3 regions of the Anoxybacillus sp. MB8 genome follow, and region 1 is predicted to be linked to each of the others. Evidence: riboswitches for the same ligand, from Rfam matches in the RefSeq annotation. Region 1 holds a riboswitch; each other region holds the start of a gene.
What was found. A riboswitch is a leader RNA that binds a small molecule or an ion and turns the genes downstream of it on or off. The one in region 1 is predicted to bind cobalamin.
Positions count from the first base shown of each region.

Region 2: it holds a riboswitch for cobalamin, as region 1 does, so the genes downstream of both, EKC99_RS03460 ((2Fe-2S) ferredoxin domain-containing protein) here and metE (5-methyltetrahydropteroyltriglutamate--homocysteine S-methyltransferase) in region 1, are expected to answer to the same signal.
Region 3: it holds a riboswitch for cobalamin, as region 1 does, so the genes downstream of both, EKC99_RS11920 (ribonucleoside-diphosphate reductase subunit alpha) here and metE (5-methyltetrahydropteroyltriglutamate--homocysteine S-methyltransferase) in region 1, are expected to answer to the same signal.

Region 1 covers NZ_RXXX01000040.1:10,606-20,742, reverse strand. The annotation lists gene EKC99_RS12490 (carbon starvation CstA family protein) at 1-781, shown strand, start outside; gene EKC99_RS12485 (DUF3298 and DUF4163 domain-containing protein) at 802-1,515, opposite strand; gene EKC99_RS12480 (NAD(P)/FAD-dependent oxidoreductase) at 1,570-2,613, opposite strand; gene EKC99_RS12475 (MerR family transcriptional regulator) at 2,708-3,469, opposite strand; gene EKC99_RS12465 (hypothetical protein) at 3,845-4,237, shown strand; gene EKC99_RS12460 (DUF4176 domain-containing protein) at 4,246-4,497, shown strand; gene EKC99_RS12455 (DUF4176 domain-containing protein) at 4,558-4,869, opposite strand; gene EKC99_RS12450 (hypothetical protein) at 4,951-5,373, shown strand; gene EKC99_RS12445 (IS630 family transposase) at 5,428-5,931, opposite strand; gene EKC99_RS12440 (winged helix-turn-helix domain-containing protein) at 5,958-6,488, opposite strand; cobalamin riboswitch at 7,220-7,409, shown strand; gene metE (5-methyltetrahydropteroyltriglutamate--homocysteine S-methyltransferase) at 7,550-9,823, shown strand; gene EKC99_RS12430 (acyl-CoA thioesterase) at 9,814-10,137, shown strand, end outside.
Region 2 covers NZ_RXXX01000005.1:71,571-81,707, forward strand. The annotation lists gene cobJ (precorrin-3B C(17)-methyltransferase) at 1-1,225, opposite strand, end outside; gene EKC99_RS03440 (energy-coupling factor ABC transporter ATP-binding protein) at 1,232-2,011, opposite strand; gene EKC99_RS03445 (CbiQ family ECF transporter T component) at 1,995-2,717, opposite strand; gene EKC99_RS03450 (energy-coupling factor ABC transporter substrate-binding protein) at 2,710-2,979, opposite strand; gene EKC99_RS03455 (energy-coupling factor ABC transporter permease) at 2,976-3,704, opposite strand; gene EKC99_RS03460 ((2Fe-2S) ferredoxin domain-containing protein) at 3,722-4,084, opposite strand; cobalamin riboswitch at 4,242-4,423, opposite strand; gene EKC99_RS03465 (LacI family DNA-binding transcriptional regulator) at 4,507-5,541, opposite strand; gene EKC99_RS03470 (DUF4968 domain-containing protein) at 5,596-5,865, opposite strand; gene EKC99_RS03475 (alpha-amylase family glycosyl hydrolase) at 5,885-7,399, opposite strand; gene EKC99_RS03480 (sugar ABC transporter permease) at 7,497-8,339, opposite strand; gene EKC99_RS03485 (carbohydrate ABC transporter permease) at 8,341-9,624, opposite strand; gene EKC99_RS03490 (extracellular solute-binding protein) at 9,736-10,137, opposite strand, start outside.
Region 3 covers NZ_RXXX01000037.1:3,806-13,942, reverse strand. The annotation lists gene EKC99_RS11940 (GTP-binding protein) at 1-799, shown strand, start outside; gene EKC99_RS11935 (metal ABC transporter substrate-binding protein) at 890-1,873, shown strand; gene EKC99_RS11930 (cytochrome ubiquinol oxidase subunit I) at 1,945-3,297, shown strand; gene EKC99_RS11925 (cytochrome d ubiquinol oxidase subunit II) at 3,312-4,349, shown strand; cobalamin riboswitch at 4,444-4,643, shown strand; gene EKC99_RS11920 (ribonucleoside-diphosphate reductase subunit alpha) at 4,755-7,034, shown strand; gene EKC99_RS11915 (flavodoxin domain-containing protein) at 7,046-7,537, shown strand; gene EKC99_RS11910 (ribonucleotide-diphosphate reductase subunit beta) at 7,491-8,528, shown strand; gene EKC99_RS11905 (cytochrome D1 domain-containing protein) at 8,551-10,137, opposite strand, start outside.

The DNA of each region.
Region 1 (10,137 bases):
GTTCCCTATTTTGTTCATTACAATCGCTTGCGGTGCCATTTCTGGCTTCCATTCGCTCGTTTCATCAGGGACGACCGCAAAACAGCTTGATAACGAGAAAAATGGACGATTTATCGCCTATGGCGGTATGTTGTTAGAAGCATTTTTAGCCATCATTTCTGTTGGAACGGTCGCATATTTAACCCAAGCTGACTTTGCTGCTCGTATGAGTGAGCTTGGTGGACCAATTGGTACATTTTCTGCTGGCGTCGGTTACTTTATGTCTCATGTCGGCATCCCAGAAGCAACAGCTGTCACATTCACCGCTCTTACCGCATCAGCATTTTTATTAACAACTTTAGATTCTGCAACGCGGTTAATGCGTTACGCTATTCAAGAACTCGGTGAAGAGCGGACAAACGCATTTAAAAATAACCACATTGCAACAACAGTCGGTCTCATCGGGGCTGGAGCACTTGCATTATCAGGAACATGGCAATCCGTTTGGCCGCTTTTCGGGGCAGCGAACCAAATGCTCGGAGCGCTTGCTTTGCTAGCTGTTTCCGCATGGCTCATGAAAATCGGCGCCAAATCGTTTTATGTTGTCATCCCGATGGTGTTTATGCTCGTTGTGACCATCGCTGCTCTTTGCATGTTAATGTATCAAAACGCATTAGCCCAAAATTGGCTATTAGCCGGATCAGCTTTCGTCCTGTTCGTGTTATGCATTTTCTTAGCTATTGAAGGATGGAGCTCTATGGCAAAAACAACAAAAAAAGAAATCGTTTCTTCTCACCAATAAGTGAAATCCAGCTAGCGCTTTTATTGCGCTAGCTTGATTTTCATATATGGCCGCAAAGTCGAAAATGGAATGAGAAATTCGCGAATGCCAGCGGCATACGGGGCAATTTCGTATAGACCATAATAAACGACAATACCATCTTTCGTCATATAGTAAGGCTGGTCGTTCGGCATGTTTTGTACGACAGCAATCGCATTGTCAAAATATAGATCATCTTCTTTTTTAATTTGGGCGACGATTTCGTCCTTTATCACTTGTTTATAGTTCGTTCCTTTTTTAAATAAATCGCTCAGTTGCAACGATTTGCCTGTATGAAAATCAAAATTGTTTGGAACTTTCACAGTCATGCCGTGCGCCCCACCTGTATAGCTATATAACGTAACCGGAATGCTTAAAATGCCATGTTGGTTGTACGTCACTTCATAATTGCTGACTGCTGCATGCAATCGATATGGAAATCCTTCCTTTTTACTTATTGCCATATTTTCATGCGCTTCTTTTTCGACTTGGCGCTTTAAATCAAGTGATTCCTTTCGTAATAAACCGTTCACTTGGCGCTGAAACGATGGATTGACTGAACCTGATACGATCGGGATGTTTAAATCGACTTCCATTAGTTCATTTGTATATTTTATTTGCTTCGTTGTCACAGTAAGTGGGTGGCTGTACGCTGTCAATATAAATAACATCAACACCATCATCCATATGTTTCGTTGTTTAAGCAAAATTTTCACCTCGTTTGTTTTATCGAAAGTTTGCGTTCAAACAAACGAATTTATGCATTACTATCATTTCAACATTTGTTTCACTAACTCTCGATTTCGTTCCTTAAACGCTTCGTGATGTGAAGATACCATCGCATACGGATCGGCAGTGGGCTCTATGAATCTTTTTGCGCTATTGACTGCATTCGCTGCATCTTGGAACGCCCCGGTAAGCAAGTATAACTTCCCATCATATTTTGAAATATCGCCAGCCGCATATAAGCCAGGTACAGAACATTCCCCTTTTGCATTTGTTGCGATATAATATTCGTCTATCATTTGGATAGGCAGTTCACTGTTGGTAAGCAATGACGCATCCCGTTCATATCCATGGCTAATAATCACATCGTCCACATCGAGCTCGAATATATCACCTGTTTCTTGATTTGTCAGCACGACTCGCTTAATCGTTTCATGATCGGAGCTAGCAACGAATTTTGTAATGGACGTGTGGAAAAAGCAAGTCGCCGAACTATTTAATAATTGCGTCACTTGCGCTTCATGTCCTTTTAGCGACTCATTGCGATAAGTGACATATACTTTTTTCGCAACTGGTACGAGCTCATTCGCCCAATCAATTGCTGTATTTCCTCCACCCGAAATGATCACCGTTTTCTCTTTAAACTGTTTTAACGACTTCACCGTATAATGTAAATTTGTAATCTCAAACTTTTCTGCTCCTTCAATTTGAAGCTTTTGCGGTTTTAATATACCGCTTCCTACTGCAATAATGACCGTTTTCGATATATGTTGTTGTCCGGATGCTGTTTGTAAAACAAATATGCCGTCCTCTCTTCGCCGAATCGTTTCGACTTTTTCATTTAGCACAACGGTTGGGTTAAATGTCAGCGCTTGTTTGACAAGTTGCTCGCGTAATTTTTCTCCCGTGATCGGGACATGTCCGCCAACATCCCAAATCATTTTTTCCGGGTACACATGTAATTTTCCGCCTAACTGCGGCTGATACTCGATCAATTTCGTTTTCAATTCTCGAAGCCCACTATAAAACGTAGCATATAGCCCTGCCGGCCCGCCTCCAATAATCGTCACATCGTATAATTGTTCCATCGCTATCACCTTTTAAATTTGATTATCATTCTCATTTAAATATACATCTTTTTTCAAACTTTTACAATGTGTAAAAAGACAGGCCACTGCCTGCCTATTTTTTGCCTGTATAAATGAAAATCGCATCACGAAGAAACTCCGCCATTCCTGATTGTTTTTGATCGTAGTATGCTTTAAACCGCTCATCGTCAACGTACATTTGCGCCAATCGTGCATGCGCTTCTTTTGAGTAATGGTCCCAAAAATAGCCTAACCATTGACGATGCAATTCCGCTGCTTTTTGCGCAAGCTCTCCTGCTGGATCGCCCGTCAAAAACGCTTCATGCAATACGCGCAATACTTCTTCACCGAGCTTTGTCGCTTCTTCGTATTGTGCTTGCGTCATATTTTTTACTTTTTCGTTTGATTTGTTCACTTGCTCATCGCCATACTTTTCCCGAATTTCTTTGCCATATTTTCGTTCATTTTCGTCAATAAGCTGCTGTTTAAACGCCTCAAATTTTTCTTTGTCGCTCATGATGATTCTCCCTTCTTTCGCTAATAGCGTTTTTTCGACATTGGCGATTAACGCTTCTAACCGCCGCCGTTCTGCCAAGAGTTTTTCGCGATGTTGCTTTAACGCCTGTACGTCGTCAAATGACGGGGACATGATGATTTGCTTAATCGTTTCTAAATCCACCCCGAGTTCGCGATAAAACAAAATTTGTTGGAGCCGGTCTACCTCTTTTTGTCCGTATATGCGATAGCCTGATGCATTAACCCTTGCCGGTTTCAACAGACCGATTTCATCGTAATACCTTAGCGTTCGGCTCGTCACCCCCGCCAATTTCGCTAACTGTTGCACCGTATATTCCACCCAATCACCTCCTGACAATTTCACTATAAACGTTTACGTAACGTCAATGTAAAGCGAAAAAATAAAAAAATCTCGCCATAAAAGCGAGTGTTATTTGACTAACCCATGTTTAGATAGGCACGAACATGCGTCTCATCGACATGAAGAAGAACGATTTCTTCCATGATTAGTTTTTTTATAAACTCGAGTTCTTTTTCAAAGGCTGCTTGAAGCACTGGATCGCCTTTGACGAGCTTATAGGTCGGAAACGGAGATTTATGTGATCGAACCGTTGAAAAGTGGCTCAATTTTAGGTTATCAAATACACCATTTTTATATTTATGTGGTATAATATGGGCGATAATTTATTTTTTGATCTAAAGGAGGATCAGTGTTATGGGTGTTGCAATTCATACACCGAATTGTTCTGTAAGTAAGGGATACTCCAGTGGTTGGGGAGTAGGAGGGGGAGCAAGCTGCAGTGGTCCAGGCGCTAGTGTCTCTGCAAAAAGCAAATATGTAGGTGGAGAAGCGAAAGTATCTGTTGGGGAAGTTGAAGCGCATGCCAAAGCCAATAAAAAGGGGATTTCAATTGGTGGAGAGGCTACACTCCATAAATACTCATCAAGTATCGATATCAAGATCCCATTTACGAAGAAATCAATATCAATCAGTGGTTCTATAGGAGTAGGATCAATTGGAGCAAAATATGATATTAGTAAAACTAAAGTAAAAGCTTATACAGCCCTTGGTGTAGGCTTTGGTTGGGGAATTGAATTGAAAGGCTAGGTATCTGTATGATTATGAAAGATATTCTACCAATAGGTAGCGTAGTAAAATTAGATGGTATTAATTATTTGGTAATGATATATGGAAGAAATGTAGTGCAGTCTACTACAGGAAAACAATACGATTATGTAGGATGTCCTTATCCTCACGGATTTATCAATAATGCGTATAATATTTTCTTTAACAAGGACGCTATCGAAACATTGGTATTTAAAGGATATGAAAATCAAGAAGAGAAAATTCTGAGAACTAGCCTTTAAAGAATGCCGAAGGGAAGTTTACTTACGTAGCAGACTTCCCTTACTTAGTAATTATAATAATCATTCTTTGTAGCCTAAATAGTAAACTTCTTCGATATCATTAGCATTAAAAAATACATTATAATCATTAGAAGTAAAACCATCTGGATAAAAACAGCCTAGGTACCTATATTTCTTGTTATCTGTGCTTCGAGTGACGTTATTTCCATAAATCATTATTTTTTCATCTAGTTCCTTTAATTTAACTACTGTCCCTATAGGCAAAGAATTTTTATCGACTTCAGAGACGCTCCTAGTAGTTGCATTATTACAACCGGCCAAGATTACAAGAAGTAAAAACATAAAAGAAATTAGGATCTTTTGTGAATTCATTACTACATCCCCTTTCTGAAAATCTTATATACTTGATTATATTTTAAACATATATATATTAAAGTGAAAGGTTGTTTAATATTGAATATAACAAAATTTAAACTAGAACAAAATAAAATGTTCAATCTAAAAGTTCAAAGCTTTATAGGTAAGATATACTTCTTCTCCAAAATACTAAAGTCTCTTCAAAAAAGAGATGTGGTGGTAATTAAAAGAGAGAGAGGGATTCAAGACGGATATATCTTTTCGATCCTAATTGCAAGAAACAGCTATTTAGATAATAGTGAGCTAGTTATCAAAGATATCCAATTAAATAAAAATACAGTAAAAATTATATACGGCAACACTACATCAGAATCTACAAACAGTTTTTCTTATAAGGATATTAAGTATAATTATATTGCTTTTTATATTGAAAGTAGCGCAAAGTATATAGATATAGTTAATGAACAAGGAATCAAGATCCTAGAAAGTGAAGAAGTAGGGGATATTCGCAAATGGTAAGTGCAATCCCAAACAATTGATATATACATCCAAATTGGCATTTTAACCTCTGATTCACACAGCACACCCCATGCGGCGTAACACCTCATCCGGGTGTTGTAGAACGTACTGTTCAAAGCGAGTAATGGATTGGGCAATGTCATTTTGATCCTTGTGAAAAACGTTGGCAATCACTTCATCTTTCAACCACTTCCACAGCCGTTCAATCGGATTTAACTGTGGAGAATACGGTGGCAAAAAGATGAAATGAAAAGCATCGCCTTCCTCGCCATCAAGAAAGGCTTGCACCATCTTGGCATGATGAATACGCGCATTGTCCAACACAAGCACGAGGAATCGGTCTGTATATTTCTCTTTCAATCGGCGCAAAAAGTCGAGGAACGTTTCGGCATTGGCGGATGATGCGCGATGAAATACCACATCGCCTTGTTGAACATCGACGGCGCCAAAAATAGAAACGTGGGCGTGGTGACCGTAGCTCGGCACGTGTTTTTGATTTCCTACTTCTGCCCATGTCGTACGTAGCGCTTGATAGGCACGAACATGTGTCTCATCCACATAAAACAGCATGGCATTCTCGGTAATTAGTTTTTTTTTATAAATTCAAGTTCTCTTTGAAAAGCAGCTTGACGCTTAGCGTCTCCTTTGACGAGCTTATACGTCGGGCGTGTCCATGACAAACGCAAACGATGCAACAACTTGCGAATCCCTTCCCGTGACATGGAAACACCATAGGTTTGTTGAATGTAAGATTGTAAAATGCGCGTGTTCCATGACGAAGCGATGCCCCAGCCAGCATCCACAGGTGTAGTAGTTAACACGAGTTGTCTGATTTCTTGTTGTTGTTCTTCCGTAAGAAATGGCACGCGACCAGGTGGTAAGCGACGATCGAGTAGATGATCGAGCCCACCTTGATTAAATCGCGCAACGTAGAGGGCAACCGATTGACGGCATACGTTGACCATTTTCGCGACATCTTTACCGAGGTGACCTTCCATGACAAGACGAACAGCGGTCACCCGAACACGGAGGGAAGCATCTTTGATTTTCCGTTCTTGTTTCCGAAGGGTTCGAGGTGTCCAGCCGTGATCATTTGTGATTTTCAGACGTTTCATGCCAATTCCGCTCCTTTTGTATAGAAATATTTAGGAGCAGTATAGCCATGAAAAAAGGTGTTCATACAGAAGTCATGGTTTTAAGGTGCATGTATATAGCTTATCTAGCGGAGTACCGTCAATATATTCATAAAAGACAAACCTTATGTTATTTAGGTGGCCATTGGGTATAATAAATGTTTCAACAATAGTGGTTGAAAATAAACACTGCTCCAGCTTGGTAAGTAAATGGGGAGAATTATAAACATGTGATGCCATAGGATATTTATCATAGTGAATTTTCAACGTAAAGTCCGATGAGTTACTATCTGAAATTTTTACAATAAATGCATCATCGCTCCAACGAGGTTCTTTTAGTACACTACACTTGTATTCCGAGTAATTATTATCCTGTAACAATCTATATATTTGTATAATATCGGTCGTTTTAGGAACTTCTCGAATCAAAATGTCCTTTATTTTCATTAGCAAGTTTTTGTTTTCGTTAGTTAACATAACCCTTCTGCCTCCCTTTCATTAAAAAAATTTATATTTAAATCCACTTTATGTAAAACTATAACAAAAAAAATCAATACTTTTTAACATAAAATTATCAATAAAATATTAATATTAACTTAAAAGAAAAATATAACCATTAACTACGGCGTTACATCTCTCAAAACTCCACACGAGAAAATATTTCGGTTGAAAAAAACAAAAAGTTCGTTTATTCTGAATTTTATACAACAAAATAATAAGTTCACGCAACAGGTGGTTCACACATGCTGTGAATCTTAAAAGGGAAGTTTGGTGAAAGTCCAACACGGTCGCGCCACTGTGATGCAGAGCTGTTTATCACAATCCACTGTTTCATTTGAAATGGGAAGGAGATAAACAGCGATGAAGCTAAGTCAGGAGACCTGCCTGTTGTATGCACTTACGACCTACGCGTCATAGGGAGGAGTGAGGACATATGATGTTGAGGCACTTCACGTATCTCAATACGAGTTAGCTATGCCCTCCTTCTGTTTGGAAGGGGGTTTTTCTGCTTGATTGGGATAAAATGACTGGAGGTGCTTAACTTGTTCATCCGTAGTTCAAATGTAGGATATCCGCGTATTGGTGAGAAAAGAGAGTGGAAAAAAGCGTTAGAATCTTTTTGGAATGGGCAAATAAACGAAGAGCAATTCACAAAGACGATGGAAACGATTCGACTGGATTCCATTCGTAAACAGCTTGAGAAAGGAATTGATCTCATTCCAATCGGAGATTTTTCTTTATACGATCACGTGTTAGATACAGCATTTATGTTTGGATATATTCCTAAGCGATTTCAACAAATAGACGATCCTCTTGAGCAATATTTTGCGATGGCACGTGGAACGAATGGGCAACATGCGCTTGAAATGACGAAATGGTTTAATACAAATTATCACTACATTGTGCCTGAAATCGGGCAAACGAAGCCGAAATTAGTGGATAATCACCTATTGAAAGAATACAAGCTTGTAAAAGAAACATTCAATTTAGAAACAAAACCTGTATTGCTTGGCCCGATTACATTTCTTTTGCTTTCTAAGCAATACGCGCGACACGAGTGGCGCAAACATCTCGCACAATTAGTTCCTGTTTATGTGGAATTATTCAAACAACTAAGCGAAGCGGGCGTGTCATTCGTACAAATGGATGAACCGATTCTCGTGCAAGATATAGACGATGACATCATCGATGCATTTCATCATGTATACAACGTTTTTCACCGCGATATACCGAACATAAATATTATTTTACAAACATATTTTGATAGCGTATCGCATTATCGTGAAATCGTTGCTTTACCTGTCGCAGGCATTGGGCTTGATTTCGTGCATGACGATGGCGAGAACATGAAAAACATAAACACGTACGGATTTCCGAAAGATAAAATATTAGTTGCTGGTATTGTAGACGGTCGCAATGTATGGAAAAGCTCGCTTGCCCAAAAAGCGAAGCTCCTTCATCATTTAGCAGGCGTTTCTGAACAACTGATCATTCAACCGTCTTGCAGCTTAATACATGTCCCTGTCACAACAAAACATGAACATACGTTACCAACAGAACTTGCTAGTACTTTATCATTTGCGGATGAAAAATTAGATGAAATACGTATGTTGACAGAGCATATGAAAGGAAACGTAACGATCGACGAGCTAATCAAATACGATGAACAAACAACCGTTTATTTTTCCAAGTTCCGTCAATCTAAACAAACAGACGATATCACAACCGTTCCATTAAACCGAACATCTTACAGCGAAAGACAAAAAGCACAACGAACCCATTTGCAGCTTCCACTTTTGCCGACAACGACAATTGGCAGTTTTCCACAAACGAGCGACGTGCGCCAAGCTCGGATGAAGTGGAAAAAAGGCGAATGGAACGACAATCAATATAAGTCGTTTATAAAAAAAGAAATCGCAAAATGGATCGACATTCAAGAGCAACTTCAGCTCGATGTGCTTGTCCATGGCGAATTCGAGCGCACAGACATGGTCGAGTTTTTTGGCGAAAAACTACAAGGGATGGCATGCACAACAAACGGTTGGGTGCAATCATATGGATCACGTTGTGTGCGCCCACCTATTATTTTTAGCGATATTGCCTATCAACAACCGATGACCGTAGAAGAAACCGTGTATGCTCAGTCGCTGACGAATAAACCTGTTAAAGGAATGCTGACAGGTCCTGTAACCATTTTAAACTGGTCGTTCGTTCGCGACGATATTTCACGAAAACATGTGCTGATGCAGCTCGCCCTCGCCATTCGTGAGGAAGTATTGCAGTTAGAAAAGGAAGGCATACGCATCATTCAAGTCGATGAGCCAGCGTTACGGGAAGGATTGCCGCTTAAAAAAGAGAAACATGCATCATATTGGGAAGATGCCATCACGGCATTCCGTCTCGCTACCTCATCTGTGAAAAAGGAAACGCAAATTCATACACATATGTGCTATTCACAGTTTGAACATATGATGCATATTATTGATGAGCTTGATGCGGACGTCATTTCCATTGAATCGTCGCGAAGCCATGGCGAGCTTATTTCCGCGTTTGAGACATATGAATATAAAAAAGAAATTGGCTTAGGGGTGTATGACATTCATAGCCCGCGCATTCCGACAAAAGAAGAAATAAGCGAACAAATCGAACGGGCACTTCGCGTTCTTCGTCCAGAACAATTTTGGGTCAATCCTGATTGCGGATTAAAAACTCGAAAAGAAGAAGAAACGATTGCCGCACTTCAAGTGATGGTAGAGGCAGCACGCGAATACCGCGAGCGTCTTTTAGCGTACGGAGGGATGAAATCATGGAAGTAAGCGTCGAGCAGTCAAAAACGATTCAAACACGGCTCGTATTGCCTTCTGATACGAACCATCTCGGCACGATTTTTGGTGGTACCGTTTTAGCTTATATTGATGAAATTGCGGCAATATCCGCCATGCGCCATGCGCGAAAAGCAGTCGTCACCGTTTCGATCGACAAAGTTGACTTTATTTCGTCCGCAAAAGTTGGCGATATTTTAAAGCTTGAAGCATTCGTCTACTCGACCGGACGCACATCCATGAAAGTATTCGTCAAAGTCGAAACAGAAGATTTATTTACAGGCGAACATCACTTAACAACGACGTGC
Region 2 (10,137 bases), on a different contig from region 1:
CGCACCCATTAAATCCGAGACGTAACTCTTTCGGTAAAGACGTCCCACCAAATTGCTTATACAACTGTTCAGCATAAGGAATGGCATCTTTTTTCTCCCCGTCGCAAAAATCGCACGCTTTCATCACAAGCACATCCCCAACTGGCGCAACTGTTAATCCTGCTGCTAAAAAAGAGGCAATGACTTCATCCGGTCGCTCTGTTTCCATTGTCACCTTTAAATAATGATCAGGAGTATACACAATCGTCCCTCGTTCGCCAACGATGCGTGCAATATTCGTCATTTGTTGTGGTGTCAACGTTTTATTTGCCACTCCCGGACTAATCGCTACTTCTAACCGTTCCATCTTTTTTGGAGACGTCACTTTTTCATATGCTTCTTCCGCTAATGTGCGCACGTTCGCGAGCGCCCACGGTTCTGCTTCTGGCCGTAACCGTTCATGCGGCTTTAACGGTTGGACAGCGCTTGATAGCGTATATTTTCGCTCGTAACCGCGCGGGGTAATCATCAAACCATCATGAACGAATGTAGAAGAGTTTCCGATAATGACAGTCGTTAGCATACCAATCTCATGTTGTAACATATCTCCTAAATTTGTAATGACGACATGTTGCCGCTCGCGATACGCGCTTTTGACAAGTCCAACGGGCGTATTTGGCGAACGATATGTTAATAAAATGCGCTGCGCTTCAACGATTTGTTGCGTACGGCGGCCACTTTTTGGATTGTATAGCGCAATGACAAAATCCGCTGCGGCAGCCGCTTCAATTCTTTTCGCAATCATATGCCACGGAGTTAAATGATCGCTTAAACTAATCGTACATGCATCGTGCATAATCGGTGCCCCTAACAAAGCAGCGCAAGAATGAATCGCTGAAATACCTGGGATAACTTCCACTTCGACTCCTGTTTCTTTTTTCCATCCTTTTTCAATTAACACTTCATAAACGAGTCCCGCCATTCCATAAAGTCCAGCATCTCCGCTTGAAATGACAGCTACCTTTTTGCCGCGCTCCGCTTGCTTGATCGCCTCTTGGGCCCTGCTTACTTCTTCCGTCATTCCAGTACAAATGACTTCTTTTCCATGAATGAGATCCATTACTAAATCAACATACGTTTTGTATCCGACAATGACGTCGCTTTCCGCTATCGCTTCACGCGCCCGTTTCGTCATATGATCCACACTTCCCGGTCCAAAGCCAACAACAAACAGTTTTCCCGCCATATATCTTCACCCCTTTTTCCATCGTTCAATCCATTGCGCGAATTGTTGTTCAGTATACGTCTTCTTCTCATACTCCCATATGCGTAAAAGAAGCGGTAATGGGAAATGAAGTTCACGAAATATATTCGTTTGTGTAAATACAAAGGCAGGTGTTCCGTGCAAAACGATGCGCCCATCATGCATGACAAACACTTCGTCCGCCCACTGCCAAACAAAATCGAGATCATGTGTAATAACGACAAGCGTCGTACCTGCTTCGTGCAACTCATTTAATTTACTGATTAAGCGCTCGCTTTGCAAACCGTCTAAATAAGCAGAAGGCTCATCGACAATAAGTAAGCGAGGTTGCGGAGCCATAGCTACCGCAAGCGATAACCATTTTTTTTGTCCAAGACTTAAGTGGTGAATCGGTATATCTCTCCATCGATGAAGTGAAAACTGCTCCATCACTTCATCCATCCGCTCACGATTTGATTCCAAACTAATCGCCAGTTCTTCTTCAATGGTCGGAGCTAAAAATTGGTGTTCTGGGTTTTGAAAAACGACGCCGACATGTTGTCGTAACTCGCGCCTTAACCGCCGATCTTCTACCTTTTTTCCTTCCCAATACACGTCTCCTCTCGTCGGACGGTAAATGCCGTTTGCATGAAGGAGCCATGTCGTTTTTCCACAACCATTTTTCCCAATTAACGCATATTTTTTCCCACGCTCAATCGTAAGCGATACACCTTTTAGCACATATGCGCCGTTTTGGTACGTATAATGAACATCATGAAACGTTAACATATAAGCCCTCCATCATAAGTAAAACAACGAGCCACACACATGTTTCGATCACATATTTTCGCGGCAATTGTTCGTCCGCACAAATCGGAAAAACAAATGATGCGTTCCTCGCCTCTTGTGCAATGATCGTTGCTTCATAGTCGCGCATCGTTTGGCGAAACAGTTGTGCAACGGCAAGTGAGGCGAGGCGCCAACTTCGTTCGCCATTTTTTATTCGCACCGTCATAAACAAATGCATCGCTGCTTTTTCTAACACAAAAATGAAGCGATACGTCAACAACAATAGCTCAATAAATGCTTTCGGGACGTGCCATTTGCTTAATGCATGAGCAATGCGAAAAAACGGCGTTGTGATCGCGAGAAAAAAGAGAGTAAACGAACTTGCCAATGCCCTCAAGCAAATCGTCGCCACTTCCGCCATATTTTCACCGACAAAGTGAATCGTTCGATCAACGGTAAAAAGAAGTGGAACACAGCTTCCGATCATGATAAGAACTATAACAATAAAAAAGTGAACACAAACACGCCAAGGTAAGCGCGCATGATAAAGAAGCCAGACGAATAGCCAAACGATAATGATACAGCGAACGACATTCGTTCCACATAACGCCCATATGAGCAACATACACGTAAGCATCAATTTAAATGTGACATTTAATTTAGCAAGCTTGTTTCGATAAGCCCATTCGTCAAGCCAACTAACCATTTCGCTTTCGCCCTTTATATAGCCCGATAATATATCCAATCACTCCAGCACCGAGCGCTGCTTGTACCGAAAATAGCAACGTCTCTACCTCACCGCCTGGCGGCTCAAATAAAACATGAAACCACGGTTCATAATGCGGAGCGGTTTGTTGAATCATTTCTTCCGCAAGCGTATCAGTCCCAGCGAACTCCGTATTTTTCACAATAAATAGCGGCAACACGATCAACAGAGCGGCAATGAACAACAATAGACGATTGCTCATTTAAAAAACACTCCTCTCTCCTCTAACACATCTAACTCTCGCTTCGAGTACGTATGCAAAAAGTTCCATACAACAACGGTAAGAAGTCCTTCCGTAATCGCAAGCGGAACTTGTGTCAGTGCAAAAATGGAAGCGAATTTCAAAAATGCGCCCCATACGCCGCTTGTCACATCTGGAAATGCTAGGGCGAGCTGAAACGACGTCATGACGTATGTCGCCAAATCAGCCATCATCGCTGCTAAAAAGACGGATATACGCACGGATATTCCACACTTTTTACATATAACAAACAAACCGTACGCAACGAGCGGACCAACAACAGCCATAGAAAAAGCATTCGCCCCTAGCGTCGTCAAACCTCCATGCGCCAGCAAAAGCGCTTGAAATAATAGCACTGCTGTACCGATGACCGTCATAATAAACGGTCCAAATAAAAGCGCACCAAGTCCTGTCCCAGTCGGATGCGAGCTACTTCCCGTCACCGATGGAATTTTTAATGCCGAGAGAACGAATGTAAACGCCGTCGCGAACGCAAGAAGTAGTTTCACCTCCGGCTTTTGTTTCATCAAATGTGAAACATGGCGCATGCCAACAAAGAAAAATGGCAAAAAGAGTAACCACCAAACGAGCGCCCAATGCCAAGGTAAAAATCCTTCCATAATATGCATCGCATATGCAGATGGAGAAAGGGCGAAAAGAATGTACACAGCAATACAAATCGTCATCCACCATGTTTTTTTTCTCACTTTTCTTTCCCCCTTGTCGCCTGACTATATTTCGGCATCTTAAAATTTTCATCATATGTGTACGTCACGTAATCACATAACATGTCGCCATCACGTATATGTTTTCGGACAATGTCCCGTGCAACGTGCTCATCGATCGTACGATACCAAACACCTTCTGGATACACGATAACAACACACGCATCTTCACAGCGACCGTTGCACCTCGTTCGCGTCGTATGCACGTCGGCATGTAGTTGAAGTTGATCAATTTCATCACGAATGGCTTGCGTCACCTCCTCTCCTCCCTTTCGCATGCAGCTCCCTCCGTTGCAAATGAGCACATGATGCTTCGTTCCTTGCAAATTCCACGTCGCCATATATCTTCGCTCCTTTTATCAAAAATAAAAAAAGCACCCCTAGGCAGAGGTGCAGAAAAAACGAAAGATTCAAAAAATAGAGCATACGCCATCTAAGCATACATCATCGCTATAACGTCCATCGTTCCCGCACGTCTACCTATATTCCCGTAGGCAGCCGACGTATCGCAAGCAGGCAGGTCTCCTGGCTTAGGTTCATCATTTCGCTGCGCCTTCCCAAAAAATCAGTGGCACGTTGCAACGAAACTCCCCATCACAGTGGCGGGTACCGCGACGGCTTTGCACCGTTCTTCCCTTTTCAGCATACGTTTGTATGCACCGTACTTGCTCATCGTATATGCGTTTTCAAAGAACATGATGTTAATCATATGATACACCATTTTTTTCTTCTTGCCTATCCTGTTTACGAAAAAAGCACCTTCTTATTCAGAAGGCGCTTTGTAGTAATCGCACGAAAATCGTTTCACGAGCGTATGTGGAATGATAATTCGTTTAATCGGCTCATTCGGATTTTCGATTTGTTGTATTAAATTTCTTGCCGCTTCAAAGCCAAGTTGGAAAATGTTAATGTCTACCGACGTTAACGGCGGACGGGAAATTTCCGATAAAAGGACGTTGTTAAAGCTGACGATCGATAAATCCGTTGGCACGCTTAAGCCCATTTCTGCAAGCGTATTTAAGACACCGAGCGCCATTAAATCGTCGGCGACAACGAGCGCAGTTGGCGGCTCAGCGAGTGAAAGCAGCTCTTTCATCGCCTCTTGTCCGCCTTCTTTTAAAAACTCTTCATGTACAATGTAATCTTTTCGATACGTCAGCCCTGCCGATTTTAACGCTTTTTCATATCCGCGCAAACGATCCATCGTCACAATGAGATTGACGTTTCCGCCGACAAAAGCGATGCGCTCATGACCGAGTTCAATTAAATATTCTGTCGCCTCGCGCGCCGCGCGCACGTTATCGTTATCGACATGTGTAATTTCCTCCGCTTTTTTATGCGGTTTCCCGATGACGACAAACGGCACGTCTTCTTTTTGCAAATACGCCATAATTTTATCGTTCGCACGCGAATACAGCAAAATGACTCCATCGACGCGCTTTCCTTGTACCATATGCACGACGCCATCGTAAATTTCCGCTTCCGTTTCCCCCGTCGATAACTGCAGCGCATATTGACGATCGTGCACCGCTTTACTGATGCCGCGAATGACTTCTGGGAAAAACGGGTTTTGAAACGCCTTATCCGCTGAGCTTGGCATAATTAAGCCGATGACTTGCGTCGACTTATTTGCTAAGCTGCGCGCGATAAAATTCGGATGATAGCCAAGCTCTTTCATCGCCTCGCGCACTTTTTTCTTCGTTTTCTCGCTAATGCGCGGGCTATCTGCGATGACACGTGAAACAGTCGATGGTGCGACATTCGCTCGCTTCGCTACATCTTTAATTGTTACTGTCATAAAAAATCCCCCATCTCTTACAAAACAATTGCCGCTTCCTCTACCGCTCGTTGTTCACCGTTTACAACAACCGTTGACGGTATCGTGTTTATGCATCGCAACGACCGCAGGACTGACAGAGACGTACTTTTGGTCGAACGGATCGATCGTCACTCGAACGATATCATCACGATAAAAATGTATTTTACCCGATGCCCGCTCGCACGTAAATGCAAATATTTGCTTTTTTCCTTCAATTTTTTGCACATGTCCAATCGGTTGCCATCTTTCCGATTCATCTGTCTGATCGACCGGCCGAATCGCAAAACTTGTATCTTCTAGCATGCTCTCTCCCCCATCATCATTATGCTTTTCGTTTGCGCGCGAAGTATAAAAACAGACCAAATGCCGTATATACCGCAAGAAGCGCCGCAATAAACGGAATGTTTAATCCCGTTTTTGGCGCAAGCACGTAAATTTCCGCCGTTTCGCGATCTAAAATGATGTCGTACTTGCCGTCTTTGCTGCGCACTAAATCTCCCGCCAGCAACCCGCGCAATTCTTTTCCTTGTTCTAGCTCATCGTCGAGCGTCACTTTTTGCGTTTTTGATGTATTGTTAATCGCAATTACCGTCGTTTCCTTTTCATACGTCCGTTTAAACAGAGCCATGCCGTCTTTTTCATAAAGCAATTCAAAATCACCGCGACGAAGCGACGGAAGTTTTTCACGCAATTCCCCGAGCTTTGTCACATAGTCAACGAGCTCTTTATCGGTACGGAAATTCATTAAACGACGGTTATCTGGATCTTCCCCGCCATCAAGCGCAATTTCTGTTCCATAGTACATGATTGGCATGCCCGGCGCTGCAAACAAATACGTCAATCCGAGCTTTAAACGCGTCACCGGATTGATGCGATTTTGCAACGCTAAACGCGTAAACCGAACGGTATCGTGATTATCTAAAAACGTTCCGAGCAAATACGGTCGATCATAAAACGCCGCATTTCGCTTCCATACGTTGTAAAGCGGCTCGATCGATTGATCGACGTTTGAAAAAATGGTTGACGCCTCTTTGTAAAACGGAAAGTCAATTAACGCATCGATGCCATGCTTCCCATATTCCGCGACATAGCGCGGATCGTCATGCCATACTTCTCCAAGAAGGAAAAAGTCTTGTTTCACCGACTTCACTTCTTTTGAAAACTCGTCCCAAAACGATTTTGGCACATGTTTCACCGTATCTAAACGATATCCGTCAACGTCTGTTTCTTTTATCCACCATTTCGCGACATCGAATAAATACGCTTTCACTTCCGGATTTTCTTGCGCTAAATCCGGGAGGCCAAACAACCAACCGTTTTCTACTTCTTGTTGGTTCGCCCAATTAAAAATGTCTTTTTTCTCATGAAACCAATCTTTTTTCGCTGGATCATTTAGCCACGGATGATTGTAGCCCGTATGATTGACAACGAAATCTAAAATAACTTTCATATCGCGTTTATGCGCTTCTTTCACAAGCCGTTTGAAGTCATCAACCGTTCCAAAATGCTCTTCTACTTTATAAAAGTCTTCAATCCAATAGCCGTGATACCCGCCCTTTTCATTCGCAAAAATCGGCGTCAGCCAAATGGCTGTAAAGCCCATTTCCTTTATGTAGTCGAGCTTGTCAATAATCCCTTGCAAATCACCGCCATGGTATGCTTTCGGATCATGCACATTGACATCGTAATCGTTTTTCGGATTCCCGTTATTAAAACGGTCGACCATAATAAAATAAATGCGCTCATCTTGCCACGCTCGCTCCGTTTTCGCACTCGCTGGCGTCGTCACGGACAACAACAAAACAAAAATAAGTAGCGCACGAAATACACGTTTCATTTCATTTCACTCCCCATTCATTCCAAAGCTTCTTATGTTAATATATCTCTAAATAGTAAGAAAGGAAAGAACCAAAACGATTCTTTCCTTTCGTTTCTCATCCTTTTGTTCCACCTGCCGTTAAACCAGAGACGAAATACTTTTGGAATGAAAGGAAGAGAATAGCGATCGGCACAGCAATTAATACCGAACCTGCCGCAAACGTTGTAAATTCGCTACCGAACTGCTTCGCCACTAAATCGTACAATCCGACCGCTAGCGTATATTTTTCTTTGCTGCGCAGCAAAACGCTCGCTAAAATGAAGTCACCAAACGGTGCAATAAACGTAAAGAGCGCCACGACCGCAATAATTGGCTTCGCAAGCGGTAAAACGATTTGGAAGAAAATGCGCAAGTGCCCTGCTCCGTCAATTTTCGCCGATTCATCAAGCTCTTTCGGAATCGTATCTAAATATCCTTTCATGAGCCACGTATTCATCGGAATGGCACCGCCGACGTATACGAGAATTAACCCTAAATGCGTATCAACTAATCCCGTTAAAAGCGCTAAAATGAAAATCGCAATGAGCGCCGCAAAGTTTGGAATCATCTGCAAAATTAAAAACGTCATGAGCCCGTTTTGACGCCCGATAAAACGATAACGCGAAAATGAATACGCCGTTAAACTAACTAAAATGACCGAAAAAATCATCGTCAACGTTGAAATTTTTAACGAGTTCCAATACCAAGTCAAATAGTCGCTTTGCGACGTATCAAACAATTTTTTGTAATGGGCAAGCGTGGCGTTGTCTGGAATCATTTTCGAACCGGACAAACTTTGCCCCGGGTTAAACGACGAGCCAACGACCCAAAGAAGCGGATAGACGATAATGATCGTCATCACCAAAATGACTGCATACGACAACGTAAGCCGAATGAGTTTTTGTCTTTTCATATCCATATTACATCATATCCTCTTCTTTAAATGATTTTGTTCTTCTAAACTGCCATAATGCAACAGATACGACAACGAGCGAAAGCAATAACGTAATCGCCGCTGCTTTCGAATATTGCGCAGATGTCATCGTTAAACGATAAATCCATGAAATTAAAATGTCTGTCGCACCGGCATTTTGCCCGGATACCGCAGGGCCGCCACCATTAAATAAGTAAATGATGTTAAAGTTGTTAAAGTTAAACGTATATTGCGTAATTAAAATCGGCGCTGTGGCATACAACACAAGCGGAAGAGTAATTTTTGTAAACTTTTGCCAACTTGAAGCACCATCGACTGTCGCTGCCTCGTACAATTCGTTCGGAATCGCCTGCAATACCCCCGTTGTCATCGCAAAGACGAATGGGAACCCGAGCCACGTTTGAATCAAAATAAGGGCAACTTTCGTCCAAAATGGATCGGTCATCCACTCGATCGGTCCGATGCCTAATGATGCTAAAATCGTTTTATTAATGACCCCGAACGATTCGTTAAACATGCCGGAAAAGACGAGAATCGTCACGAACGCAGGAACAGCCCAAGGTAAAATGAAAATCGTCCGAATGATCGCTTTTCCTTTTAAATCTTTTTGGTTCACAATAATCGCTAAGAAAATACCGAGCGCAATTTGCAACGTCGTTGCCCCGAACGTCCAAACGATCGTCCAAGCAAGGACGTTAATAAACGTTTTTCGCCAAAGATCGAGCTTCACTAAATCAATGAAGTTTTGAAACCCAACCCAGTCAACGAGTTTAGCTGGCGGAGAATGATATAAGTCATAGTTTGTAAACGCCAATAAGACAACGAAAATAATCGGGAAAATGACGACGAATACAAGCAAAATAAAACCTGGTGAAATCATTAAATATGGAAAGCCGTTGTCGACGAGCGCACGATATTGCTCGCGCAACGAGCTAATTTTCAACCCTAAATCGCGCTTTTGCCCATTTTTATAAGCATCGCGCAAGTTAAACGCATAAAAACCGAGACCAAACACGGAAATAATAACGGCTAAAATCCCTTCGACAAGCAAGAAAATGGAATGGTCACGTCCAACGACTTCGCCGAGTGTAAAGATTCCCCACCATCCCATATTTAATAAATCTTTAAAAACGATAAGAAAAGACGCAGCTAAAATAAAAAATGAAATACCTTTCACGTATTGACGATTATACAATTGACCAAATCCCGGAATAATGGATAAACCGAGGGCAATTTTCCGATGATTCGATTGATACATTGGTGTTTCCATTGATTTTGTCTCCTTTCTAAACAATGGCGAGGAGCGCACTTAAATGTGAATGAATAAACAAAGAAAAGAAAGTTGAAGCAGTACCTCTACAAGAGAGGTACCGCTCGTTTCTTACTTGCTTGGATGGTTTGTTTCAATGTTCGTTTTAATTGTTTTTACAGCTTCATCAAGCGCTTGTTTTGGCTCTGCTTTTTGGTTTGCGACAAGTTGAAGTGCTGTCGCCATTGGTCCCCACACTTCTGCCATTTCAGGAATGTTTGGCATTGGAATCGCATATTGCGATTGGATCGCAACCGCTTTCGCTCCTTCATCTTCTGCGATTAACGGATCGTTAATGAGCGACTTCACAGGCGGAATTTCGCGCGTTAACTCAAAACGTTTTTTCGCGTTTTCTTCGTTTGTAATAAACTCAATAAGTTTTGTTGCCCACTCTGGATGTTTCGAGAACGCAGATACGTGCCAGCCTTTTACACCCATAAACGTTTTCACAGGCTCACCGTTTGGCAATTTTGG
Region 3 (10,137 bases), on a different contig from region 1:
TACGATGGTCACCGTTGTAGATGCCAATCGTTTTTGGCATGATTTTGCCTCCGGTGAAACGTTATTAGATCGTAAACAAGCAGTCGATGAAACAGATACGCGTGAAGTTGTCGATTTACTAATTGATCAAATTGAATTTGCAAACGTGCTTATTTTAAATAAAATCGACTGCATTTCTCAAGAAGATGCAGACGAGCTAGAAGCACTCCTTCGTAAATTAAATCCAGAAGCAAAAATCATTCGGACAACATACGGAAAAGTGGCACTTCATCACATTTTAAACACTCGTTTATTTGATTTCGAAAAAGCGAGTCAATCAGCTGGATGGATAAAAGAACTAAATGAAGAGCATACACCAGAAACAGAAGAATACGGCATTTCTTCTTTCGTATATCGCCGCCGTCGCCCGTTTCATCCCGAACGGCTGATGCATTGGCTCGAACAATGGCCAGTTGAAATCGTTCGCGCCAAAGGCTTTTTCTGGCTCGCTTCCCGCAACAATATGTGCGGACTTCTTTCACAAGCTGGGCCGTCCATTATGATTCAAGGGGCTGGCGAATGGATTGCCACATATCCTCCACATGAACAGGAACAAATTTTGCGAGAAGAACATGAATTGCGTGCAAAATGGGACGATACGTATGGCGATCGCATGACAGAACTCGTATTGATTGGCATTGGCATGGACGAACATGCGATTTCTTCTTCCCTGGATGCATGTTTATTAACAGATGAAGAAATGAAACAAGACTGGTCAACTTTTGTTGATCCGCTTCCACCATTTGTTACTACTTCATAGTTTTCAAATCGTAACGATTACGATATAATAAACTAGGAGAAAAAGGATGTTTTCATAAACATCCTTCTTTTTTGAGAGGAGGAAAAAAATATGAAATTACGTGCGATGTTAACTATTATACTTACAAGCACACTTACACTATTTGGATGCAATAAACAAGATGAAAACGCTCCAGCCACTAGCGAGGGAAAAGACAATCCACTTATCATTTATACAACCGTATATCCACTTCAAGACTTTACCGAAAAAATTGGTGGAAAACATGTGCAAGTCGAAAGTGTATACCCTCCAGGCGTCGATGTGCACACATATGAGCCAACAGCAAAAACGATGCAACAAATTGCTGAGGCTGATGCATTCATTTACATTGGTCAAGGAATGGAAGGATTTGTCGATCGCATCACGAAAACGCTAGAACATGAGCGCGTCAAATTCGTCGCAGCAACGGAAAACATGGAATTACTTTCAGCTAATGATACTCATGGAGACGAACATGCTCATGAAAACGAATATGAACATACTCATGAAAACGAAGATGAACATGCTCACGGAGATGTCGATCCTCACGTCTGGTTAGATCCGATTTATTCCATTGAAATGGCCGAAACGATTAAACAAACATTAGTAGAACTTAAACCTGAAGCGAAAGATGATTTTGAACAAAACTTCGCTTCATTAAAACAGCAACTTGAACAACTCGATCAACAATTTCAACAACTGATGAAAGAGGCGAAAAGAAAAGATATTCTTGTTGCTCATGCTGCATACGGCTATTGGGAGAAACGATACGGCTTAAAACAAATAAGCGTGACTGGACTATCACCAACAAATGAACCGTCACAAAAACAGCTTACTTCCATCATTAAAAAAGCAAAAGAGCACAACATACAATATATCTTTTTTGAACAAAATGTTACATCAAAAATTGCTGAAGTCGTAAAAAATGAAATTGGGGCGGATGTACTCATTCTTCACAACTTAGAAGCGCGCACAAACGATGATATCGCAAACAATAAAGATTACTTTGCGATCATGAATGACAATATATCCGCATTAAAAAAAGCGTTACAATAAGCGATCGTTACGGTCGCTTATTTTTTTGCATATTTTTTCCCTTTTCAAATCAAACTAGGAAACGACAATGTATGGAAAGGGATGAACATTTCGGTATGGATCACGTATTAACAGCAAGAACGTTATTTGGTACAACCATGGCGTTTCATATTATTTTTGCGACGCTTGGAGTCGGTATTCCGCTCATGATTTTATTGGCCGAGCTACTATATCAAAAAACGAAAGACAATGACTACGCTCTCATGGCTAATCGTTGGACAAAAGCGCTCGCCATTTTGCTTGGCGTAGCGATTCCGTCTGGTACTATCGCAGGAGTACAACTTTCACTTTTATGGCCAGGCTTTATGGAAGTGGTCGGCAAAGTGATGGCGCTTCCGTTTCAAATTGAAATTTATGCGTTTTTCGTCGAAGCGTTATTTTTATCTATTTACGTATACGCAGCAGACCGTATCTCTCCAGCAATGCGCATCGTAAGCTTGACGCTTGTTGCCATCGGAGCAGCCGCTTCTGCCATTTTAATCACGAACGTTCACGCCTTTGAAGGTACACCGACTGGCTTTCGTATCGAAAACGGGCAAATTGTTGACGTCAATCCGTGGGAGGCGTTTTTTAATCCAAGCTTTGCCGTCACAGCAACACACGTCGTTTTATCAGCGTATATGACAGGTGCGTTTACGATCGCTTCAATCGCGGCATATCACATGTTGAAAAATAGACGCCATGAACGCATCCAACTTTTTCATAAAAAAGCGCTCATGCTCGGTTTAACAGTTGGCGGCGTATTTTCTTTACTAACAGCAATAAACGGACATGAATCAGCCCAACTTCTTCATGAATATCAACCTGAAAAATTAGCTGCTGCTGAAGGATTGTTTGAAACACAGTCGCACGCCCCGCTCGTCATCGGCGGTTTTACGGACCGTGAAACACAAACGGTCAAATGGGGAATTGAAATTCCGTGGTTACTTAGCTTTTTAGCGGGCAATCGTTTCGATACCGTCGTTGTCGGATTGAATGACTTTCCAGAAGAATGGTGGCCACCATTGTTTGTCCATACCCTTTTTAATGCAATGGTCGGAATCGGCATGTTTCTTCTCCTTCTTTCCATTGTCGGATTCGTTTGGCATCGCATAAGAAAACAACACATATTTCCGAACTGGTTTATGTGGACAGTTGTTACTGCTGGGCCGCTCGCTCTTCTCGGTATTGAATTTGGCTGGATTTTTGCTTGTACAGGGAGACAGCCTTGGGTCATTTATCGCATGATGACAACGGCAGAAGCTGTAACACAGTCAACAAATTTAGGAACACTCTTTCTTTTATTTACGTCCATTTACGTATTTTTACTCGTCGCAGTCGTTCTCGTCTTGCGTTCTTATTTCCGCCGCCATCCGATTGAACAACACTTATCTACGCACATGTAGAAAGGAGCAAGATGATGACAGATGAATTAATTGCTATTTCAATTTTATGGGGATTTATTTTTATTTACGCCGTCATGGCGACGATGGACTTTGGAGCAGGGTTTTGGTCGATGGTATATATGAACCGCCCGCAAACGAAAGCAACGAAAATCGCAAACCGATATTTATCACCGACATGGGAAGTGACAAACGTCTTTATCGTTGCGATCGTCGTGGCGCTCGTCAGCTTTTTTCCCGGAGCGACATTTATGCTAGGAACCATTTTACTTATACCCGGAAGCATCATTTTACTTTTGCTTACTGTACGTAGTGCGTTCCTCGTTTTTTCACACGTTGCTCCTAAATATGAAAAAGTGCTTGTTTACATTTCTGGTATAAGCGGCTTACTTATTCCAGCCTTTTTAATTAGCGTCTTGCCAATTACGCATGGTTCTTTTGTCGAAACAATGAATGGAGTCAGTCGCCTACGGCTTGATCGCTTATTTACAAGCCCACATGAATATGCATTTATCGCCTTTGCGATTACAAGTACACTCTTTCTTTCGTCGCTTTTATTAGCAGACTACTCAAACGAAGCAAATGAAATAGAAGCATATACGATTTATCGCCGCGATGCACTCATCATCGGGCCGTTTGCTCTTCTCTCCTCTATTCTCATTATGGTCACGATGCGAAATGAAGCGCGCTGGCTATATGACGGAATGATTGCACGTTGGCCGTGGCTTGTCGCTTCTGTCGTATTATTTCTCTTAGCTGGCGGGGCGCTTTTTCTTCCTTCATGGAAAAGAAAAAACGGACGCGGAATGCCGCGTCTTGCGGTTGTAGCCATCGTCTTACAATATTTTTGTGCAAGTTACGCATACGGAAAAGCTCATTTACCATATATGATTTACCCGAATGTAACAATCGAATCCGGATTTACGCATCCGAATACGTTTCGTGCCCTTTTTGTGACGTATATCGTCGGCTTTGCTATTTTATTTCCAGGATTCATTTATTTTTGGCGGCTGTTTATGAAAGACCGGCGCTATGTAGCAAATGATGAAAAATAATGATTGCAAATGTTGAGATTTTTCGCTATAGTTTTAAACGTAAACCTTTTTCGTACAATATATTGTGATGATTGCACAAAATAATAACTATATATTGAAACCAACAAGTGAAGGTGTCCGAGCGGACTTAATAGGGAATCTGGTGCGAATCCAGAACTGTCCCCGCAACTGTGTGCGCAGACGAAATGGAAACAACACCACTGTATATGTCAGCTTTTCAGGCGCATATATGGGAAGGAATCCAAAGTAGGAAGAAGCGCGAGTCAGGAGACCTGCCTTCCTTGTATCGTTTCATATTCTTCGGGGATTGAGAAGATGAAACGATGGTGAAAGCATGCCTTTTTCCATCGTTTCATCCGCTCAATGAGAGCGGATGTTTTTATTTTTTAGGGGAAGGGATGTTATATGGTGTACATAAAACAACAAACAGAAGTAAATGAAGAAACGATCCGCACATTATTGTTTCCTATTTTCAAAGACTTTCCACACTTAGCGAGTGAGCGATACATTGAACGGACTGTACGGGCGCTTGCTCATACGCAGCGGTACAACGACATGATGAATAAACTTATTTTAAATGCGCTTGATGAAATCACCGTAGAACAGCCGGATTGGACGTTTGTTGCCGCTCGTCTCTATTTGCAACAGCTATACGACGAGGCAGCTAACAATCGCGGCTATGATGTATCCGACACATATCGCTACTTTTATGAATTGCAAATAATGCTCGTCGATCTCGGCATTTACGACTCGTTTTTATTGGAACGATATACGAAAGAAGAACTGCAAGAAGCGAGCACATGGATTGACGCAAAAAAGGACGAGCTATTTACATACATCGGGTTAAAAACGCTCGTTGATCGCTATTTAGCGAAGGGGTATGGCGGCGAAATTTACGAACTGCCGCAAGAGCGCTTTTTAACGATTGCTTTAACATTAATGGCATATGAACATCCGACAAAACGAATGGCACTAGCGAAAGAAGCATATTGGGCATTATCTAACCAATACATGACCGTTGCTACGCCAACTTACGCAAACGCTGGAAAGTCGTATGGTCAATTATCGAGTTGTTTTATTGATACGGTAGACGATAGTTTAATTGGCATTTATGAGTCGAATACCGACATCGCCCGTTTATCAAAAGGCGGTGGAGGAATTGGCGTATATTTAGGAAAAATTCGCGCACGAAATTCCGATATTAAAGGGTTTAAAGGCATCTCCTCTGGTGTCATTCCATGGATGCGCCAATTAAACAATACCGCCGTATCGGTTGACCAGCTCGGTACGCGCCAAGGAAGCATTGCCGTATATTTAGACGTTTGGCATAAAGACATTTTCTCGTTTTTAGACGCGAAGCTAAACAACGGCGATGAACGGCAAAAATGCCATGATTTATTTTATGGCGTATGCATCCCTGATTTATTTATGGAACAAGTCGAAAAGCGCGGCGATTGGTATTTATTTGACCCACATGAAGTGAAAAAAGTGATGGGCTGGAAAGATAAACACGGCAATCCATTAGGGCTAGAAGACTTTTATGATGAAGAACGAGGAAATGGCTCGTTCCGTGAAAAGTATGAGGAATGTATCAATCATCCAGAGTTAAGTAAAGAGCGCGTTCCTGCGATTGAAATCATGAAACGGATATTAAAGTCACAGTTAGAAACAGGAACGCCTTATATGTTTTATCGCGATGAAGCAAATCGGATGAATCCGAACAAACACGCAGGCATGATTTATTCTAGCAATTTATGTACAGAAATTATGCAAAACATGAGCCCAACCATCGTCACAAAAGAGTATACAGAAGATGGGGAGATTATCGTTCATAAAAAGCCTGGCGATTTTGTCGTTTGCAACTTATCGAGCATTCATTTAGCGCGTGCCGTACAAGATGATGTGTTAGAACGATTAATCCCGATTCAAGTGCGCATGCTCGATAACGTCATTGACTTAAACGAAAAGCGAATTGAAGTGTTGCAAGCTGTCCTCACCAATAAAAAATATCGCGCCATCGGGTTAGGGGCATTTTCTTGGCATCATTTATTAGCGTTAAAAGGAATCAAATGGAACAGCGAAGAAAGCGTACAGCTTGCTGATCAGTTATTCGAGAAAATTGCTTATTTAACGATTCAAGCAAGCATGGAGCTTGCCAAAGAAAAAGGAGCATATCCAGCGTTTGAAGGCTCCGATTGGCACACAGGAAAATACTTTGAACTTCGTGGGTATCATTCCCATGATGAGTTAGATTGGGATCATTTAAAACAACAAGTGATGGCATATGGGATGAGAAATGGCTATTTAATGGCGCCTGCGCCAAACGCTTCCACATCCGTTTTAGCAAACGGAACGGCATCGTGCGACCCTGTCTTTAACCGTTTATATTTTGAAGAAAAGAAAAATTATAAAATTCCTGTGACCGTCCCTGATTTAAACACAAAAACGTTTTGGTTTTACGATAACGCCTATGAAGTGGATCAAAAGATGAGCATTCGTCAAAATGCTGCAAGACAAAAACATGTCGATCAGTCGTTAAGTTTTAATCTATATGTGTATAACACGATTAAAGCAAAAGATTTGCTAGACTTACATCTCACAGCATGGAAAGAGCGGTTAAAATCGACGTATTACGTTCGTAGTACTGCAGTAACGATTGAAGAATGCGACGTTTGTTCATCGTAGGGGGATAAAAAATGAACGTTCTTATTTGTTATACATCGAAAACAGGGAACACAAAAGAAGTGGCGCTGTTAATAGAAGAAGCTTTTTGCTCATACGGACATGCGGTGAAAACGATCAATGTTGAACATATGTTTGCGATCGAATCGCTCATTCATGACACACAACTTCTTTTATTCGGTTCATATACGTGGGGAAATGGACAACTTCCGGACGAAATGAGGAAGCTACTTCGTTTTCTTATTAAAGAGCGAAATCTTTCTTTGCCTCCTGTTGCGCTGTTTGGCACAGGAGATCAAATGTGGCCATACTATTGCCGCGCTGTCGATGAAATGGCGTACCATTTACGAAAAGTGACGCCGGTGCTCGGCACGTTAAAAATTGAACAATCCCCCCGCGGCCATCAACAACATTTACCGGCTGTTTTCGCCCATCAACTACTCAAGGAGGTTGAGCGTTTTGTTATTGACGAAAGTAAAATTGCTCGAGCCGTCGCATCCAAATAAAGCAACAAGCATTATTAACGGAAAAGCAAGCGGCATTTTAAACTGGAACGATATTAAATATAGCCATTTTTATGATATATACAAAATGTTGCTCGGCAACTTTTGGACGCCGTTTGAAATTAACATGTCGGATGATATTAAACAATGGCATCATTTAAGCGAGCGGGAACGTGATGCATTTTTACACATTATCGGGTTGCTTTCGATTTTAGACTCTGTGCAACCAAACTTTATCGGAGCGATGAAAGAATACATTACCGATCCGAGCGCCAAAGCGATTTTTTCGATTATTGAACAACAAGAAGTCGTCCATAATCAGTCGTACTCGTATGTGCTTGCATCTATTGAGAAACTATCCGAGCAAAACCGGGCCTTTGAAATGGCGCGCACGAATCCGCACATTTATAAGCGAAATGAACACGTCATTCGCGTATACGAAGCGTTTCGTGAACGACCAACGGCTGAAACGTTTTGCCGTGCTCTTGTCGCTTCGCTCGTCTTAGAAGGAATTAATTTTTATTCCGGGTTCGCCTTTTTTTACAACTTAGCGCGAAACCAAAAAATGCTGAAAACATCCACAATGATTAGCTATATTAATAAGGACGAACTATGCCATAGCTACTTCATTTCCCAACTCGTACGCGCTGTATTATGGGAAAATCCTCATCTGGACGAAGACGGATCATTTTCAGCGTGGATATATGATTACATCGATGAAGCGATCCGTTATGAAACGGAATGGTCGCGTTTTGTGTTGCGCGACATCGATGGCATTGATGTCATTGAAATGGAGAAATATATCGAATATCTCGGAAACAAGCGGCTGCGCATGCTTGGCTTGGACGACCGCTACGAGGCGGATGAAAACGCGATGCCTTGGATTCGCGTCTTTAGCGATGAAAACGTAAACTTAGGCAAAACTGACTTTTTCGAAGCCCGTCCACGTTCATACACAAAAACAACCGATATTAATGGGTTTGATGAATTGTAAAAAGGTGGGTTAGCCCACCTTTTTACTCTAATGATCGTACGTATGCAGCAATTTGTTTTATTTCCTGTTCATTAAGTAATGTGACATCTTCTATGCGGTGACGTGCAATCGCTTCTTCAATCGTTTCGGCACTTCCATCATGTAAATATGGGGCAGTCGCCCATACTCCACGCAATGTAGGGGTATCCCACTGTTTTGGAGTTCGTGGGTTTGTAAATTGTGCACGCGCGTCTCCAGCCGAAGCGCGATCAAGTATATTCGCTGTCCCGATATCATGCAAAAACGACGTTTGTGCTGTAGTCAGTTTTCCGTTACTATCTGCCGCTTTTACACTATCTGTAAAGTATATTCCTCCATGGCAACTTACGCAATTTCCCTTTCCAAAAAATAATTTTTCTCCTTTTTTAGCTGTAGACGTCAAACTCCCGTCCTTCTCTCGATAAGGACTTTTAGGCACAGGGAACGAATTTGGGTCATCTAAATAAGCAAAGAGTGCATCAAACATATGTTGAACATCAGCTGGTAACGGTTTGCCCGGATCATATTGTGACATACCACCCATTTCACCTTGTACGGTATGGATATAATCAGTAAAGTCATCACGTGATCCATCCCACATAAACAGTCCTGTTTTCGTTGTTAAAATATTGCTTGGTACATTCCTTGGTCCTTTAGGTGTTAAAAGTGTCAGGCCATTGATATCGCCATCACTATGGCAAGATGCACAACTCATCCAATTATTTTTTGTTATCTCAGCTGCATATTCATCACTATTTGCACTATAAAATATTTTTTTTCCTTCCCTTACAAGAGGAGACAATGAATCTTTCGAAATGAGAGAAATATTTTTTTCTGTTTGTTTCGCTTTTGCGTATGTTTGTTCTCCGCCTGTTTTGATTATCGCAATTTCATGACTCATCGCCTGATGTATATACAATGTTTCCCCATCTGGGGAAATGACAATTCCTCTTGGGTTATCTCCTTGAATTCGACGCAATACTTGAGTAGCATTCCCACCTCGAGCAAGGTCAAAAACAACGAGATCTTCACTTCCCGACATAATTGCGTACGCTTTTTTTCCATTAGGATGGAACACAATATCGTACGGATTAGATACAATCATTGTTTCATTTTTTACATCCGTTACATTGATTTCTTCAAACAATTCTTTTCTTTCATCCAATATTTCTTCATCTCTATCTAGTCGAATAACTGAAATAGCAGGAAAAATCGTCTCCTCAAAGTGAATAGGTGTATCAATATTTGTTAATAAGTGCGGGACGTATGCTTTTTTCCCATCAGGTGCAATAACAAACTGCTCTAATGTATTTGGGATACCTTGACTTTTTTTGCGGTCTTCTTGATCTGGCGAAGGTGCCAATGAAATACGTTTGATGACTTTTTCTTTTTGTGTATCAATAACTGTAATTTTTCCCTCTAAATAATGAGGGACATATAGCTTTTTTCCATCCGCCGTAATTGTCACTGTTCTCGGTCGATGACCTATCGCAATATCCTTCTTTACTTTTCTTGACTGTAGATCGACGATAGATAATGTACCCGAACGATAGTTTGCAACATATAGCCATCGACCATCTTGGCTCGTCAC